Regions from separate parts of the Tardiphaga sp. 619_E2_N8_4 genome, predicted to be linked through region 2. Evidence: predicted binding sites of a transcription regulator. Region 2 holds the regulator's gene; each other region holds the start of a gene.
What was found. Region 2 encodes HrcA, which represses chaperone genes, less so after heat shock. Its sites were predicted from a motif close to GTTAGCACTCNCNNNNNGNGAGTGCTAAC; they were not measured.

Region 1: a site for HrcA is predicted at 1,560-1,588, ahead of AB8A23_RS15950 (co-chaperone GroES). Genes of this name have one in related genera too.
Region 3: a site for HrcA is predicted at 1,357-1,385, ahead of AB8A23_RS28375 (co-chaperone GroES). Genes of this name have one in related genera too.

Annotation. Positions count from the first base shown of each region.
Region 1 covers NZ_JBPWQJ010000001.1:3,358,730-3,364,812, reverse strand. The annotation lists gene AB8A23_RS15965 (dipeptidase) at 1-266, opposite strand, end outside; gene AB8A23_RS15960 (cupin domain-containing protein) at 368-904, opposite strand; gene AB8A23_RS15955 (usg protein) at 1,012-1,296, opposite strand; gene AB8A23_RS15950 (co-chaperone GroES) at 1,716-2,033, shown strand; gene groL (chaperonin GroEL) at 2,076-3,719, shown strand; gene AB8A23_RS15940 (SIR2 family protein) at 3,824-4,747, opposite strand; gene AB8A23_RS15935 (ArsR/SmtB family transcription factor) at 5,504-5,842, opposite strand; gene AB8A23_RS15930 (SDR family NAD(P)-dependent oxidoreductase) at 5,926-6,083, shown strand, end outside.
Region 2 covers NZ_JBPWQJ010000001.1:1,069,336-1,075,418, forward strand. The annotation lists gene dnaK (molecular chaperone DnaK) at 1-345, opposite strand, end outside; gene AB8A23_RS05060 (hypothetical protein) at 726-1,670, shown strand; gene pncA (bifunctional nicotinamidase/pyrazinamidase) at 1,756-2,472, shown strand; gene grpE (nucleotide exchange factor GrpE) at 2,527-3,126, opposite strand; gene hrcA (heat-inducible transcriptional repressor HrcA) at 3,232-4,320, opposite strand; gene rph (ribonuclease PH) at 4,473-5,195, shown strand; gene rdgB (RdgB/HAM1 family non-canonical purine NTP pyrophosphatase) at 5,231-5,866, shown strand; gene hemW (radical SAM family heme chaperone HemW) at 5,853-6,083, shown strand, end outside.
Region 3 covers NZ_JBPWQJ010000001.1:5,979,086-5,985,168, forward strand. The annotation lists gene groL (chaperonin GroEL) at 1-820, opposite strand, end outside; gene AB8A23_RS28375 (co-chaperone GroES) at 970-1,266, opposite strand; gene AB8A23_RS28380 (hypothetical protein) at 1,578-2,105, shown strand; gene AB8A23_RS28385 (MFS transporter) at 2,153-3,361, shown strand; gene AB8A23_RS28390 (protein phosphatase CheZ) at 3,391-4,164, opposite strand; gene AB8A23_RS28395 (L,D-transpeptidase) at 4,461-5,252, shown strand; gene AB8A23_RS28400 (DUF2076 domain-containing protein) at 5,510-6,083, opposite strand, start outside.

The sequences.
Region 1 (6,083 bases), 2.3 Mb from region 2:
GCCTCGTCCATCGTCAGCGGCTCGGGGAGCGGCACGGCGTAGCGTCCGCCCGTCATCTGAGCCATGAATCCCGATGACGCCTGAGCTGCCGGCGAATACAGCGCGAACAGCCCGCCGACGAATGCGCCGGCCTTCGCCTTCGGCAGGTCGATGTGACCGGCGGCTTCCCCGGTCAGGAAGTCGGATACCGGATCGTGCGATTGCGATTTGTACAGCCGCAGCAGCACATCGTTGTGACCGTCGAAAACCGGAACGGATGCAGTCATGAGATACTCGTTGAGGGCCAGGGCAGCGACGGGCTCAGCATAGCTGATTCAACGCCACTGCGACGCGCGAACAAGGCACGCGTCGCATTTCCGCACGCGAACTACCGGACTTCCACCGTCTTGAACTCCGCCGGAAGGATCACTTCCAGCAGTTCGCAATTGTCGGAGTAATCACGGATCAGATGCCTGATGCGTGGCGGCTGGGTCCAGCATGACCCCTGACGCATGGTCATCTCGCCCTCGCCTTCCATATAGGCCTTCACCCAGCCGTTCAGCACATAGACCAGCTGAAACTCGGCATCGTGATAGTGAAGCTTGGAGACCTCTTTCGGATCGCAAGGTCCGATCAGCCGGATGACATGCGCATGCGCCAAACCGCCGGTCGCAGCGGCAACGCCGAGATCGCGATACTTTGCGTAGGCACGCAGGCCGTCGCCGAGAAATGCTTCTTCCTGATAGTGACTGATCGCGACGCGCTGCTTGCGGCGCTGGCCGGGTTTCGCGACAGCTTTTGCACTCGCCTTGGCTGGCTTGCCAACAGAGAGCTTCTTTGCTGCTTTCGCTACCGCCTGTGTCGCAGGCTTCTTCGTCGCAGCCGCTTTCGCTGCGCTCTTTGACGTTCGCTTCAGCTTCGCCATGTCGTGTTTCCCACCCGGCGCAATGCCGAACAAACGGCCAGCGCGTCCGGGAACCTAGCTGTAGTTCAGCACAGCGGCAATTCATCCGGCGCGTTGAGAGGCGCGGACTAGTGCAACCGGAAGACGCCATCCACGGCACGAAGCTCGGCCGGCTTGATCAGTTTCGAATGCGCGACGGTTACCGCAAAGAGCGGGCCATCGAGCTTCTCTTGCCAGAAATCCAGGAAATCCTTCAGCGCGGGAAACTTCGGAAACAAATCATAGTTCTGCCAGACATAGGTCTGCAGCAGCGAGGGGTGATCGGGCATGCGGTAGAGGATCTGCGCCGTCGTCAGTCCGTAGCCAAGCACCTGCTTCCTGAAATCGTCAGAAACTGCATTTCTCGAGACCATGTTCAACCTCCATGGACAGAGCGCATTCGGCTAAGTGGATTCCGGTTTGACGTCGAACTTCGCTCTGCTCTCCTGTGACCGTGCTGACTGCAGCGAACCGGCTTCCACTTCGCCCATGACAACACGATGCATGAAATGTGACGCAAGCAACGTCTTCATCACAAGCTTAAAAGTTTAATAATGTATTGAAAGCCGAGTGTTAGCAGCCACTTACCGTGGATGCTAACGGATTCGAGAGCCGGTATCGGAGGGTCTTAACCAATTCTGGCACCCGTCATATTTGAGTGCCAAAATATTTGATACAGACCCTTGCCGGTGAGGAACGTTCGGCCTATGTCCGGACCAGCTGCGCTGGCACTTGTTGGCTCAGACTGCCAATTTAAATTTCTCAAGCATCTACAGAAACTTAGGAGGACTGCATGAAATTCCGTCCGCTTCACGATCGCGTTGTGGTCAAGCGTATCGACGCCGAAGAGAAGTCCGCTGGCGGCATCATCATTCCGGATAGCGCCAAAGAGAAGCCCTCCCAGGGCGAGATCGTCTCCGTCGGCCCGGGCGGCCGCGACGAAGCCGGCAAGCTGATCCCGATCGATCTGAAGGTCGGCGAGCGCGTGCTGTTCGGCAAGTGGTCGGGCACCGAGGTCAAGATCGATGGTCAGGACCTGCTGATCATGAAGGAAAGCGACATCATGGGCGTCCTCGAAGGTGCCGCTCCCGCCAAGAAGAAGGCCGCTTAAGCGCCTTTTCCCCATCCATCCTGATTTTCAAGGAAGCAAAACATGTCAGCTAAAGAAGTGAAATTCGGCGTTGATGCCCGCGACAAGATGCTGCGCGGCGTCGACATTCTCGCCAACGCCGTGAAGGTGACGCTCGGTCCGAAGGGCCGCAACGTCGTCATCGACAAGTCATTCGGCGCGCCCCGCATCACCAAGGACGGCGTCACCGTCGCCAAGGAAATCGAGCTCGACGACAAGTTCGAGAACATGGGCGCCCAGATGGTGCGCGAAGTGGCCTCGAAGTCGGCCGACGCGGCCGGCGACGGCACCACCACCGCCACCGTGCTCGCTCAGGCGATCGTCCGTGAAGGCGCCAAGTCGGTTGCTGCCGGCATGAACCCGATGGATCTGAAGCGCGGCATCGACCTGGCTGTGGAAGCCGTGGTTGCTGACCTCGTCAAGAACTCCAAGAAGGTCACCTCGAACGACGAAATCGCTCAGGTCGGCACCATCTCCGCCAACGGCGACGCAGAAATCGGCAAGTTCCTCGCCGACGCGATGAAGAAGGTCGGCAACGAGGGCGTCATCACGGTTGAAGAAGCCAAGTCGCTCGAAACCGAACTCGACGTCGTCGAAGGCATGCAGTTCGACCGCGGCTACATCTCGCCCTACTTCGTCACCAACGCCGACAAGATGCGCGTTGAATTCGACGACGCCTACATCCTGATCAACGAGAAGAAGCTCTCCTCGCTGAACGAGATGCTGCCGCTGCTCGAAGCCGTCGTGCAGACCGGCAAGCCGCTCGTCATCGTCGCGGAAGACGTCGAAGGCGAAGCTCTCGCCACCCTCGTCGTCAACCGCCTGCGTGGCGGCCTCAAGGTCGCTGCCGTCAAGGCTCCGGGCTTCGGCGATCGCCGCAAGGCCATGCTGCAGGACATCGCGATCCTGACCGGCGGCCAGGCGATCTCGGAAGATCTCGGCATCAAGCTCGAGAACGTCACGCTCGCCATGCTTGGCCGCGCCAAGAAGGTGATGATCGACAAGGAAAACTCCACCATCGTCAACGGCGCCGGCAAGAAGGCCGACATCGAAGCACGCGTGGCGCAGATCAAGGCACAGATCGAAGAAACCACTTCGGACTACGACCGTGAGAAGCTGCAGGAGCGTCTCGCCAAGCTGGCTGGCGGCGTTGCCGTCATCCGCGTCGGCGGCGCGACCGAAGTCGAAGTGAAGGAGCGCAAGGACCGCGTTGATGACGCGATGCATGCGACCCGCGCTGCGGTTGAAGAAGGCATCGTCCCCGGCGGCGGCGTCGCTCTGCTCCGCGCTTCGGAACAGCTGAAGAAGATCAAGACCGCGAACGACGACCAGAAGACCGGCGTCGAGATCGTCCGCAAGGCCCTGTCGGCTCCGGCTCGCCAGATCGCCATCAACGCAGGCGAAGACGGTTCGGTCATCGTCGGCAAGGTCCTCGAGACCGCGACCTACAGCTACGGCTTCGACTCGCAGACCGGCACCTACGGCGACATGCTCAAGAAGGGCATCATCGATCCGACCAAGGTTGTCCGTGCAGCGATCCAGAACGCAGCTTCGGTTGCCGGCCTGCTGATCACCACGGAAGCCATGGTTGCCGAACTGCCCAAGAAGGGCGGCGCAGGCGGTGGCGGCATGCCTCCGGGCGGCGGCATGGGCGGCATGGACTTCTAAGTCCAACGCTTCAAGCAACTATCAGAATGCAGAACCCCGGCAGCGATGCCGGGGTTTTTGTTTGCGGGATAGGATAGAGAAAACAACTGGGCTCGCCGCCCATTTCAGATCGCAAGAAGATTCCTCAATGCGGGCGCTATGTCGATCCAATCGTCAAGCCAACATACACGCACTCCCAAGTGCAGCAAGGACACCTCCTGTATCTCGCGGACCTTGGGATCCACAGGGGACTTAGCCACCCAAATATGCCGAGGGGAGATCTCGTTTGCGCTGCTAACTACAGAGAATGTCTTGATGGAGTTTGCGTGTGTCCACCCTAGCCATTTTCTAATGTTGGGATCGGCAAGTGAGTGGCCGACTATCAGCAAGCGTGAGCTTTGCGCATGAAATAGAAAGAGCGACTGAGCCCATGTTGAGATACTTCCAGCAAGATCCAAGTATTCCTGCTCTCTAAATATCAATTGATCTCTAGAATCTCGCCGACGGCTGCTCTTTGACTTCCGCGAAGCGGGAGCGATCGCTCCATGGCAATGGAAGATCGGGGTCGCCAATCTACCTTTGGCTTCCCCTCCTCGAAATGACTTCACAAACGACGCTGGCGGGTTCTCTATCTTCCCTGTTCGAGCGCGATATTCCCTGATCAGAAACAAATCCAACAGGGCATAAAGCAACGTGTCAGCGTTGAAGTTGATGATCGACTCCGGCCCCTTCCCACTACCATTTGCTCGAGCCAGCTCTCTGGTAAGCTGAATCAAGGTGCAATCGGCATATTCAGCTTCAAAAAACGAGCACAGATCATGAAGCGGGCCATTTTTCAGCCATCGCGGATCATTTAACGCCTCGACTAGTGCTGCTTCGACCTTGGCTTTCTTCGCTATTTTCAGCAGGTCCGAGTAAAGCGCTTGCTCCAGTAAATTCTCGAAGTCCTCTAAAGACTTCCCATTCAATAACAAGCGACTCGCCGCGCCTTGTAACAAGGCATCCAGACCCCATCGCGTTTCCTGGATGACACTGCGAAATGACGCCATGTCGTACCACGTGCTGAATGCCTCATTCACGATTCGGCGAGATAACTCTTCCCATGTGGGGACTAGCCCCGTCGAAATACCGGCCCCAACGCAGAGACACCAAGAGCTAGATGCTAAGACCCCGCGATAACGATGATCAGTACCTTTAAACGGGCTGTTTTTTGGGGTTACCTTGATCGGGGAAAGAGACATTCTTGCTCTCTGGCGCGCGGTTAATTCCGGAGACGTACATTACACGCTCTGATCGATGGAAACGAGGTGCGAGTACCACAACGTTCATACGCCCTACTGCTCGTAATTCAGCAGCCCCTTGTCGCGCGTGATGAGCGTCGCAACGAGGTTGGGGGCGCGGCGACGATGCGGGCGGCGACTTGCCGGGCGGGAGTGACGACGCCCTCAGCAATCCCGATGATATGCCGGCAAGCTGCATCTACGGAAACGCAGGCAAAGATAGTTCGGTAATTGCGCACAAGGTGCTCGAAACACCACCTACGCGCACAGCTTGGACTCGCAGGCCGGCACCTACAGCGACATGTTCAAGAAGGAGTAACGGTCGCCGAACTGCCGAAGAAGAACGCTGCATGCCCCGTAATTCCTCCGGGTGATGGCGCGGGCGACATGTACTTCTAAGGTCCAGCCCCTCAGCTAGTTACGAAACGAAAGAGCCCCGGCAAGCTACGCCGGGGTGTTTGTCTGCGCGGTCGTTAACTAAGAGCGACGTGTCAACGCACAGCGCCCGTGCAAAATGCCGCCTAATCAGCTTCCCGCGGCCGGCACCACATCACTCATCGAATTCGCCAGGATCGCCATCAGAAGCCCGGGAAACCGCGCTTCGATATCGGCGGCCCGCACGGCGTTCTGATGCTCGACGCCCTTTTTCCTTGTCTGGATCAGGCCGGCCTCGCGCAGCACGCGAAAATGGTTCGACAAAGTGGACTTGGCAATGGTCGGGCATGGCGACGCCGCCGTGCAGGACAGGCAGCCGCTCTCCTGCAGCAAGCCCCGGACGATCTGCAGCCGAATGGGATCAGCCAGCGCCGAGAGCACGCCGGCCAGCGTGATGTCCTTGGTCGCGGGGTGAACGAATTGAACCATAAAAAAGATATAGGCGCCCCCTTGCGCTGGTTCAATAGTCCCATACTTCCGAACTATTGAAGCATCCGAGAGGGATCACGACCATGACCAAGACATTCGAAGGCAAAGTTGCGCTGGTGACCGGCGGCTCAAAGGGCATCGGCGCCGAAATCGCCATCCAGCTCGCCGCCGGAGGCGCTGCTGTCGCCGTCAATTACGCATCCAGCAAGAAGGGCGCCGACGAGGTTGTCGCGAAGATCAC
Region 2 (6,083 bases):
GATCTGCGAGGGCGAATAGGTTTTACCGTCGACTTCGACCCAGGCGTCGCCATTGCCACCCTTGGCAATCTTGTAGGGGACAAGTTTCTTGTCCTTCTCGACGGTCGGATCGTCATAGCGGCGGCCGATCAGGCGCTTCACCGCGAAAATGGTGCGCTCGGGATTGGTAACTGCCTGGCGCTTGGCCGGCTGGCCGACGAGGCGCTCGCCATCATCGGTAAAAGCCACGATGGACGGCGTGGTCCGCATGCCTTCTGCGTTCTCGATGACCTTCGGCGTTTTGCCATCCATGACGGCGACGCAGGAATTCGTCGTACCGAGGTCGATACCGATGACCTTTCCCATGCTCTCATATCCTTTTTCTGCGGCAGGTTGGCTGGGCCCTGACGGCACCCCGCTCCCAACCCCCAAACATCAACTATTCGCGATATTGCGACGGTAGGCCTCATATAGGAGGGGGGGTGGTGGCCGCAAGGCATCTGGCACACTCCAGACCCATGAAAACACGACCGGTGCGCGAAATTAATATTTGGTGAAACAGACCCTTGGCGGTTGTTTCGCCAATACGCGACGGATGGGCGCGGACCGCGCCGGGAACGGATTTATGGCTTGATCTGTTGGCGGAACAGGGCAACCGTGAAAGCCCTTTCCGACCGGGCGCGCGGCGACCAAGGCCGGAGCCCCGCACCATCGAACAGCCTCAATGCAAACCCAGTAGATTTTTCATGAAACATGCTGCGCCCCTGTTCGCCTTGACCATGCTGACGGCCATTTCGGTCGCCCACCGCCCCGCTTTGGCGGCTGATCCCGTCTTCCCGCCGGGTGTCCGTGTGGGTCTGGCCCCGCTGGTTGGCCTCGCCCCGGCAAAGACCTTTGTCGGCTTCGAGACCTCCGATCAGGGCGTCAAGGTGCTTGTAACCGAACTGCCGGCCGCCGCCTTCAACGAGGTTGAGACCGCGTTCAAGGCCAATCCGGCGGGCATGGTCGCGAAGCCGGAAAGCATAGAGACCACAGCCGGAAAGGCCTTCTACACGATCGAGAATGCCAAGGACGCGACCGGCAATGTCAGGCGCTATTCGATGATCGTCGGCGGCGGGACCTTCTCCGGCTATGTCGCCGTGCAGGTCCCGGAAAACGCCCAGAAAATCTACACCGACGACGCGGTGCGCCAGATGCTCTCATCCGCCGTGGTCCGCAAGGAAGTCCCGCTGGCCGAGCAGCTCGGCCTGATGCCGTTCAAGGTCGCCGAAATGAGCGACTTCAAAACTGTCCGTACGCTGGCGCCCGGCGCCGCTTTGTTGCTTGCCGACTCGAGCGACGAGAACAGCATAGAAACGAGCCCTTTCATGGTGATCGGCAGCCTGGCCTCGGCGCCGGAAAAGGCCGAAGATCGCGGCCGCTTTGCTCAGCAGGCAGCAGGCACGATTCCCGGCCTGCGCGAAGGCCGCATCACCATGTCGGAGCCGCAACGGATCGACGGCATGGCAGGCTGGGAGACCCGTATCGACGCCGTCAGCGGCAAGAACAACACGCCGGTCAGCGTTGTGCAGTGGCTGCGCTTCGGCGGCGGCAAGGTCACCATGCGCATTATCGCAAGCGCCCCACGTGACGATTGGGCCAAGGCGTTTCCGCGCTTCCGCGCCGTGCGCGACGGTATCGAGCCGCGCTAAAGAACGCACGGCCGTCCTCACGGCCCGCTTTACGATCTCCCCGTGACCTGATTTGCTGGGCCAATTCGGTACGGGGAATTTCGCGATGCTCAACAGACGTCAGGTTCTCGGGGGGCTTGGAGCCGTAGCCATGACCAGCCTAGCTCCCAAAACATTATCCGCCGCCGGCAAGGTCAGTCTCGATCGCACATCCGTTCTGCTGGTGATCGACGTGCAGAACTGCTTCCTGCCGGGCGGCAGCTTGGCCGTGAAGGACGGCGACAAGGTCGTCCCGATCATCAACGGCATCGCGAAGAAATTCGCCGATGTGGTGATGACACAGGACTGGCACACGCCGGGCCATATCTCCTTCGCATCCAGCCACAGCGGCAAGAAGCCGTTTGAGACCCTTGAGGTGAAATACGGCAAACAGGTGCTGTGGCCGGATCACTGCGTGCAGGGCACTGAAGGGGCTGCGCTGTCGAAGGATCTCGCGATCCCGCATACCGAGCTGATCCTGCGCAAGGGCTTCAACAAGGACGTCGACAGCTATTCGGCGTTTACCGAGGCTGACGGAAAGACCACCACCGGTCTTGCCGCCTATCTGAAAGCCCGCAAATTGCAGCGTGTATTTATCGCCGGCCTCGCCACCGACTTCTGTGTCGCGTGGTCGGCGCTCGATGCGCGAAAAGCAGGTTTCGATGTCTATGTGATCGAAGATGCCTGCCGCGGCATCGACACGCAGGGCTCGCTGGCCAAGGCCTGGGCCGACATGAACAAAGCCGGCGTGAAACGGATTCAGTCAGGCGATCTGGCGGCTTAACTCTCGCTGTCATCGCCCGGCTTGACCGGGCGATCCAGCTCTTACTACGCAGCTTTACTCCGACGCTACAGGCGCCGCCTTGGCCCCACCCTTCGACACGCCGACCAGCGCCGGGCGCAGTACGCGTTCGCCGATGGTGTAACCGGCCTGCACGACCTGAACGACGGTGCCCGCGGGCACCGAGGCATCGGGCACTTCGTACATCGCCTGCTGGAAGTTCGGATCGAACTTCTCGCCCGACGGATCGAACTTCTTCACGCCGTTCTTTTCCAGCGTGTTGAGCAGCGAACGCTCGGTGAGCTCGACACCTTCGAGGAGCGCCTTCAGGCCTGGATCGGCGGCGGCCTTGGTGTCGGCAGGCACGGCATCGAGGGCGCGCTGCAGGCTGTCGGCGATATCGAGCACTTCACGCGCGAAATTGGCGATCGCATAGGTGCGGCCGTCGGCGACTTCCTTCTGGGTCCGCTTGCGCAGATTTTCCATCTCCGCCAGCGTGCGCAGCATCTTGTCGCGCGATTCCGCTGCTTCCTTGGTCAGGGCCTCGACCGAATTCGGTTCCGGATCGTCCGGCATGATGTAGGGCTTGGAGACCACCGGATCGGCGGCCGCTGCCGTCTTGTCCTGATTGTCGTTCTGCCCATTGGAATCAGTCATCACGCTGCCTTCTCAAAAACACGCCAAAATGGTGGGATTGCTGAGCGGGATATCGGGGTTTGAGCGCCGAAAATCAAGCGCAACCGGCCGGATTCGGCCGATCTGTCAGCCGCCGAGCATGCGGCTAACGATGCGCGCCGCGTAATCTACCATCGGGATCACCCGCGCATAGTTCAGCCGGGTCGGGCCGATGACACCGAGAACGCCGACAATATGGCCGGCGCCATCGCTGTAGGGCGCAATGATCGTGGACGAGCCGGACAGCGAGAACAGCTTGTTTTCCGAGCCGATGAAGATGCGGACACCTTCGGCCGTCTCCGCCCGGCCGAGAAGGTCGATCACCTCGCGCTTGGCTTCGAGATCGTCGAACAGGAGGCGAACGCGTTCAAGATCCTCCAGCGCATGGAGATCCTCGAGCAGATTGGCCTGGCCGCGCACGATCAGCTGCCGATCATCCTTCTCGCCACCCGACCAGCTGGCAATGCCGGCGGCAATGACCTTCTGGGTCAGCTGATCGAGCTCGATCTGGTTCTGGGTCAGCGCCGTCTCCAGCTCCAACCGGGCCTCAGCCAGCGTGCGGCCGCGAATCCGGGCATTAAGGAAGTTCGACGCCTCATTCAGCACCGACGACGGCACGCCCGGCGGCAGGGTCAGCACGCGGTTTTCGACCTGGCCATCCTCGGCGACCAGCACGACCAGCGCCTTTTCGGGCTCCAGACGGACGAATTCGATGTGTTTCAGCCGCACATTGGACTTGGCGGTCAAAACCACCGCCGCCGCGCGGGTCAGCCCGGACAGCTGCGTCAGCGCCTCGCCGAGCGCCGCTTCCACCGTCTGCGAGCGCCCCACCGAAGACAGTTGCTGCTGGATCGACTGCCGTTCGGGCTCGGTGAGGTCACCGACCTGCATCAAGGCATCGACGAAGAACCGCAGCCCGAGTTCGGTTGGCAGCCGGCCGGCAGACGTGTGTGGCGCATAGATGAGGCCGAGCTGCTCCAGGTCCGACATGACGTTGCGGACCGAGGCTGGCGACAGCGGAACCGTGATCAGGCGTGAAATATTGCGCGAACCGACAGGTTCGCCGGTGGCGAGATAGCTCTCGACGATCTGCCGGAAGATCTCACGCGATCGCTCATTGAGCTGGGCGAGCCCGGCATGCGGCGAAATCAGGCCGATCGGATCGTGGTGGGCCACAGGGTACTCCTTGAGAACCTAATCTGTCGCTCCGGCGGGCCGGATACAAGCACCATTGCGGTTGTGGAACCTGCCCCGCCCTTGCCGCTGCGGTCTGTGGCCCCTAAAAGCACCGCGAACAGGCTTCTCTGGACATTTGGAAGGATTTTCTCATGCGGCCAAGCCGTCGTGCGCCCGATGAACTGCGCGCCGTGTCGCTGGAACGCGGCGTGGTCAAATATGCCGAAGGCTCCTGCATGGTGAAATTCGGTGACACCCACGTGCTGGTGACCGCCACGCTGGAGGAGCGCCTGCCACCATGGCTTAAGGGCCAGGGCCGCGGCTGGGTCACCGCCGAATACGGCATGCTGCCCCGCGCCACGCTGGAACGCACCCGCCGCGAAGCCGCATCCGGCAAGCAGGGCGGCCGCACCGTCGAGATCCAGCGCCTGATCGGCCGCTCGCTGCGCGCTGCCGTCGACCTCGAAGCGCTCGGCGAACGCCAGATCACCATCGACTGCGACGTGATCCAGGCCGATGGCGGCACCCGCACGGCGTCGATCACCGGCGCATGGGTTGCGCTGGCCGACTGCATCTCGTGGATGAAGAACCGCAACATGTTCAAGAACGGCGGCGGCAACGTGCTGCGCGACAATATCGCGGCGATTTCCTGCGGCATCTATCAGGGCACCCCGGTGCTCGATCTCGATTATGCCGAAGATTCCGAAGCCGACACCGACGCCAATTTCGTGATGACCGGCGACGGCCGCATCATCGAGGTGCAGGGCACTGCCGAGAAGACGCCGTTCACGCAGGACGAGTTCCTGAAGTTGATGGCACTGGCGCAAAAGGGCGTCGGACGTCTGGTTGAACTGCAGAAAATGGCCATCGCGTGATTCCGCAAGTCATCAAGCAGGCGTAGACTCGCATCATGCATCGTCGAATCACTGGGAAGCTCGTCATCGCCACCCACAATCCCGGCAAGCTTGCCGAGATGCGCGATCTCTTGGCCCCCTACGGCATCGAAGCAGTGTCGGCCGGCGAACTCGACCTCGCCGAGCCCGACGAGACCGGCGACACCTTCAAGGCCAATGCCGCGATCAAGGCGATTGCCGCGGCCAATGTCGCGCAACTCCCCGCCTTCGCAGATGATTCCGGCCTCGTCGTCGATGCCCTCGACGGCGCGCCCGGCATCCTCTCGGCGCGCTGGGCCGGCGAGTCCAAGGACTTCACCGGCGCAATGACGCGCATCGAGCGTTTGCTGCAAGAGCGCGGCGCGACCTCGCCTGACAAGCGCACCGCGCATTTCGTCTCGGCACTCTGCGTGGCGTGGCCCGACGGTCATCTCGAGGAAGTCGAAGCGCACGCCCATGGCACGCTGGTCTGGCCGCCGCGCGGCGCTGCCGGCTTCGGCTACGATCCGACATTCCTGCCCGATGGTCACACCCGCACTTACGGCGAAATGACCGCGGTCGAGAAGCACGGGTTGCCGCCACTCGGCGAGGGCTTGTCGCATCGCGCCAAGGCATTCGTGAAACTCGCGGAGATCTGCCTTGAACCCCGCTGACGCACAGCAAGACGCTTTCGGCGTCTATGTGCACTGGCCGTTCTGCCTGTCGAAGTGCCCGTATTGCGACTTCAACAGCCATGTCCGTCACCACGCCGTCGATGAAGTACGTTTCGCGCGGGCCTTCGCACGGGAGATCGAAACCACCGCAGCCCGCACCCCGGGCCGCACGGTGACGTCGATCTTTCTCGGCGGCGGCACGCCGTCGCTGATGCAG
Region 3 (6,083 bases), 4.9 Mb from region 2:
CAACCTTGAGGCCACCGCGCAGGCGGTTGACGACGAGGGTGGCGAGGGCTTCGCCCTCGACGTCTTCAGCGATGATCAGCAGCGGCTTGCCCGACTGCACCACGGCTTCGAGCACCGGCAGCATGGCCTGCAGGCTGGAGATCTTCTTCTCGACGAGCAGGACGTACACGTCCTCGAGCTCGGCGGTCATCTTCTCGGCATTGGTGACGAAGTAGGGCGACAGGTAGCCGCGATCGAACTTCATGCCCTCGACGATGTCGACTTCGGTCTCGAGCGACTTGTTCTCTTCAACCGTGATGACGCCTTCGTTCCCGACCTTCTGCATTGCCTGGGCGATCATCTTGCCGATGGCGGCGTCGCCGTTGGCGGAGATGGTACCGACCTGAGCGACTTCAGCCGAAGACGCAACCGGCTTGGCGCGCTTGGTGATGTCCTTGATGACGGCGGCGACGGCGATATCGATGCCGCGCTTGAGGTCCATCGGGTTCATGCCGGCAGCAACCGACTTGGCGCCTTCACGGACGATGGCCTGGGCCAGCACGGTGGCGGTGGTGGTGCCGTCGCCTGCGGTGTCGTTGGTCTTCGAGGCGACTTCGCGCAGCATCTGCGCGCCCATGTTCTCGAACTTGTCCTCGAGCTCGATCTCCTTGGCGACGGTGACGCCGTCCTTGGTGATGCGCGGAGCGCCGAACGACTTCTCGATCACGACATTGCGGCCCTTCGGACCGAGCGTGACCTTGACGGCATTGGCGAGAATGTCGACGCCGCGCAGCATGCGATCGCGCGCGTCTCCGGAGAATTTAACGTCTTTGGCGGCCATGTGATGGTGCTCCAAGTGATGGGAATTTGAAATTAAAACGCTGTCATGGCCGGGCTTGTCCCGGCCATCCATCTTCCTGCGAAGAAGCCAGATGGATGCCCGGATCAAGTCCGGGCATGACGGCGTGTGGGGAGGCTGAAGCGAGTCGCTTAGGCGATCACGCCCATGATGTCCGACTCCTTCATGATGAGGAGTTCTTCGCCGTCGAGTTTGATCTCGGTGCCCGACCACTTGCCGAACAGAACCTTGTCGCCGACCTTGATATCGATCGGGATCAGCTTGCCGGCTTCGTCGCGGCCACCGGGGCCCACGCCGACGACTTCGCCTTCAGACGGCTTTTCCTTGGCGCTGTCCGGGATGATGATGCCGCCCTTGGTCTTCTCGTCGGCGACGATGCGCTTGACGACGACGCGGTCGTGCAGCGGGCGGAATTTGGTCTTGGCCATGGGAGTGTCCCTTTAGGGTTTGCGATTTCGTTGCCATCTCGGAGGCGGGCGGGAATCCAGCCGGAACGCTCAAGGCGGCCGGCTCATTCCCTTAGCAATCGCGCTCCGGGAGTGCTAATTGAGCGTCCGGGAAATATGGCCAGACGCTTTTTGAGTCAAGCGAGGCCTTAAGGCCTTGGTGAGGCCAATATAGGATGATCTGGAAACCATAATGGAGAGTCGGCGTAATTCTGCCGACCTCATTGCGCCGTCAGGTGTTTTGCGCTTGGCTGCCGGGACGGGCAGCCGGGGAATTTGCTCTAGGGGATAATATGATCAGGTCACGCTACGCCCGCACGGTTGCCCATCTGGCGATCGTTTCAACTTTGGCGCTGTCATTGGGCGGGTGCAGCACGTCTGGTGGATTGGGCGGGTTCAGCTTTGGGAACTCGCAGCCGACACCGCCGCCGGAGCCCCCGCCGGCGCCGGAACTGCCAGCCTCGATCCGCTCGGAAGAACTCGTCGGCCGCTGGGGTCTGGCGTCTTACATGAATCCCAACGATCGCGTTCGCACCGAGAATGCCGCGCGCGGCCAGTGCAAGCAGCCCTATATCATCGGCCAGGGCGCCACCGGCGGCGTCATCATGCATCTTGCCGACGAGGCGACGCCGCAGGAACTGCGCCTCAAGGGCTCGCCGAGCGGCAAGAACTATATCGGCCCGCCCGGTCCCGCCGGTGGTGAGAAGGATCGCGAGATCGTCTCCTTCGACGGTCGGATTCTCGTCACGCGCTTCATCGACAAGGACGCTGCGGTTCGCTACGGCAACATGGTCTATGTCCGTTGCGCACCTAAGGCCTGACCTGAGGCGTAAGGCGGGTTCCGCCACTCCCTTGAAGACGTGAGCCCATGCACCGATTGCGCGACCTTGTTTTCGGACCGGGCCGCGCGGTCCTTGTGCTGGCATTCACCCAGATCCTGACCTGGGGCATCCTGATCTATCCACCGGTGCTGACCATGCCGCATGTCACGGCGGCGCATGGCTGGTCGCTGGCCTTCGGCATGGCGGGCTTTTCGCTGGGGCTGATCGTATCGGGACTGCTGTCGCCGGTGGTTGGTGGATTGATCGACCGCCACGGCGGCAATGTCGTCATGGCATCGGGCGCATTGGCCGGTGCCTTGGGTCTCGCTCTGTTTTCAGTCGCCGATCATCCCGCGACCTATCTGGCCTGCTGGGTGTTGCTCGGCGCTGCAATGTCTGCGTCGCTCTACGATCCCGCCTTCGCCACGCTGACGCGTATCTTCGGTGCCTCGGCGCGGCGGCAGATCACCTTCGTGACCTTTGCAGGCGGCTTCGCCTCGACGGTTGGCTGGCCGGCGACCCATCTTCTGCTTGAGGCCGTCGGCTGGCGCGGGACGTATCTGACCTTCGCAGCGATCTTCGCATTTGTCGTTGCGCCGCTTCATGCTTTTGCATTGCCGCGCCACGTCGCCGTCGCGCCTCTGCCCGTGGTGGACGCCGTTGTCGTTCCCCCGCAGGCAACCCTGCGCCCGGAAGGCTGGCCGTTCATCCTGCTGGCGGCGGCGTTCTCGCTTTACAGCTTCATTCTGTCGGGCGTGACCTCGAACCTGCTCGCGCTGCTGGAGCGCGGCGGGCTCAGTGCTGCAACGGCGGTGACCATCGGTGCGATGTTCGGTCCGGCGCAGGTGGCATCGCGGCTGGCAGACTTCATGCTGGCGGGACGCACCCATCCGCTGTGGATCGCGCGCGGGGCGGTGGTGCTCGTGGTATCGGCCTTCGCGATGCTGGCCTTTGCGGGGATTTCGTTTCCGCTGGCGGCCTTGTTCGCTATCGGCTTCGGAGCGGCCAATGGCGTCATGACCATCGCGCGCGGTGCGCTGCCGCTTCTGATGTTCGGCCCGGCGGGGTATGGCCGTGTGATCGGCCGTATCGCGCGGCCGGCTTTGTTCGTGCAGGCCTTCGCGCCATTCGTGGTGGCGTCCGCAGTCGAGACACTGTCCGACCGCATGGTGCTGCTGCTTGGGACCGTGTTGGCGCTGGCGGTGCTGCTCTGTTTCGTGATGATAAAAACGCCGGGCATTGCTGCCCGGCGTTAAACGATCTCTAACTGTAGTCGAAAATTGTCTTAGCCGAACAGCGCGTCGATATCGTCCTGCGAAGCGTGGCCGACGTCGCCGTCCAGCTTCGGGCCGTTGAGCAGCTTGTCGTCTTCGCTGCGGTCATCGACCTTGGCCGGCGCATGCGCCTTGATCTCATCGACGCCACCCCAGATGTCCATCATCGCAGTAATGCGGTTTTCGATGAACTTCATCGTGGTCATCACCTTGCTGATGCGCTGGCCGGTGAGGTCCTGGAAGTTACAGGCTTCGAAGATCGCGACGACGTTATCGCCGATCTCTTCCAGCATCTGCTTCTGCTGATCGGGCGAGGTCACCTTGCCGAGCGCTGTCGATGCATTATCGATGGCTTCGGCTGCGGCGAGAATCTGCTGCGTGGCTTCTTCGGTACCGCCGACGACGGCGCCGAGTTCACCGTTGACCTTCGCCATTTCGTCGCCTTCGAAGCTCTTGCCGTGAAGAACTGCGATTTCCATCTTGGTGCGGGTAATGGCGTCGTGGATCAGATCGAGTTCGATCTTGAGCTTTTCGCACTGCTCGATCTGTGCGCGATAGGTGGCGAGCAGCGCCTGTGCTTCCGCAACCTGCTGATCGGCGGCGGCGCCGACCTGATCTGTCACGGCGTTGCGGGCCGGCGCTCCCATCTGCGCGCGGATCGCGCGGAGCTCAGCCATGATTTCGCGATGCATCGGCATCGGCTCGCTGCTGCCCACCACTTCATTGGGCATAGGCGCGGTACCGAAAACTTCTTCAATGCGAAATCGCTTGCGACGAACAGACATCAGGTCCCCCAACGTTCAATCAATCCCCCATTCGTATACCCATGAGTTTAACGTGAAGTTCACGCGGGAACATCGCACCGATAGCCGATAATCGCTGCGCAAACTGTTAGTTAACCATGGGGCTTTCGCGTTCATTCAAAATAAACGCTACTAAATAGAACTGCGCCGTTTGACGACGTGGTGAATCCAAACGGCGATTGTGTTTACCAAACCGAGGCGATTTTAACCTTAAGTCGGAGTGTGCAAAGCGCTTCTCAGGTGAGAACGCGCACGACGAAACAGTACAGAGTACGTCGATGTTCAGAAAGTTCTCTCTCACGCTTCTTGCCAGCGCATCTTTCATCGCCGCTGGATCGCATCAGGCGCTTGCGGTGGAAGCCGCGGCGCAATTCGCCGAGCCTCCGGTGGTGTATGCGCAGCAGCCGCAGCGCCCGATGCAGCGCACGGCCTATGCCGAACGCTCGCGCATGGGCGGCGGCTTCATCGAGTTTCTGTTCAGTGATGGTCCGGCGCAGCAGGGCCAGCGTTACCAGCAACAGCCGGACTACTCTTACGAGCAGCGCCGCTCGCTGCTGCCGCCGATGGATCCGCAACAGCGCGTCTATCAGCAGGAGGAGACGGCAGATGCCACGCGCCCCGCGCTGGATCCCAAGTATCAACCGCAGATGGTCGAATATCAGGGCAGCGAAAGCGCCGGCACCATCGTCGTCGATACGCCGAACAAGTTCCTGTTTCTGGTGCAGGGCGGTGGCAAGGCGATGCGCTATGGCATCGGCGTCGGCCGGCCGGGCTTCACCTGGTCCGGCGTAAAGACGATCACGGCGAAGAAGGAATGGCCGTCGTGGACGCCGCCAAAGGAAATGCTGGCGCGCCGTCCTGACCTGCCGCGTTACTTGGAAGGCGGTCCGGAGAATCCGCTCGGTGCTCGCGCGATGTATCTCGGTTCGACCCTGTATCGTATTCACGGCTCCAACGAGCCATGGACGATCGGTACCAACGTTTCCTCAGGCTGCATCCGCATGCGCAACGAGGACGTCATCGATCTCTATGGCCGCGTCGGCGTCGGCGCCCGGGTCGTCGTGATCTGATCTTACTTAACCTCTCCCCGCTGTGCGGGGAGAGGTCGGCGCGCAGCGCCGGGTGAGGGGCGGGGCATGCGCTCTCATCACGAAGGGACTGTCGAATCCCACCGTTACGCGGCCGGCCATCTTTTGCTGCTAAAATCCGATCCGATAGTTGAGCGACCGAGGCTCATATCGCGCGATGCCCCTCACCCGTCCGGCTTCGCCGGCCGACCTCTCCCCGTAAAAAACGGGGAGAGGTTTAAGGCTGCGTCGCCCGACAATTATGCCAAATCGCTGTCGTCGGAATCCATGTCCATGGCGTCGTAATCGCCGTCGTCCTGGTCTTGATCCTGGTCCTGGTCGGCATCGGCTTGCGCCTGATCGAACGAGCCGGCGCGGGAGCCGCTGGATGAACCGATATCATTGACGCCGGCCTGATTGCCCAGGTTGCCACCGGACGAATCCGAACCGGAGCTCCACGGGCTCTTGCTCTCGCTGGCATTGGCGGCGTCGCCAAAACCTTGCTGATGGCTGCCGCCCATCATCGAACGGATGCTGCCGAGCAGAAGCGAGCCGCCGACCACGCCGGCTGCGGCTGCCGCTGCGGTGCCCAGAAACGAACCGCCGCCACCAGCCTGAGGTTGCTGCTGGCCGAACTGACCCGGCGCCTGACCTTGGCCGTATCCGCCCTGACCATAGCCACCCTGTGGCTGTGGCTGGCCGATGACCTGCCCGGTGTTCCAGGCAGGACGGCTCGGCTCGGGCGGGCGAACGCTCGGCACGGAGCCGCGCGGCTGGTTCGGGTTCTGACCCTGACCGAACAGGGCGTCTCGCATCGAATCGAGGAAACCGCCC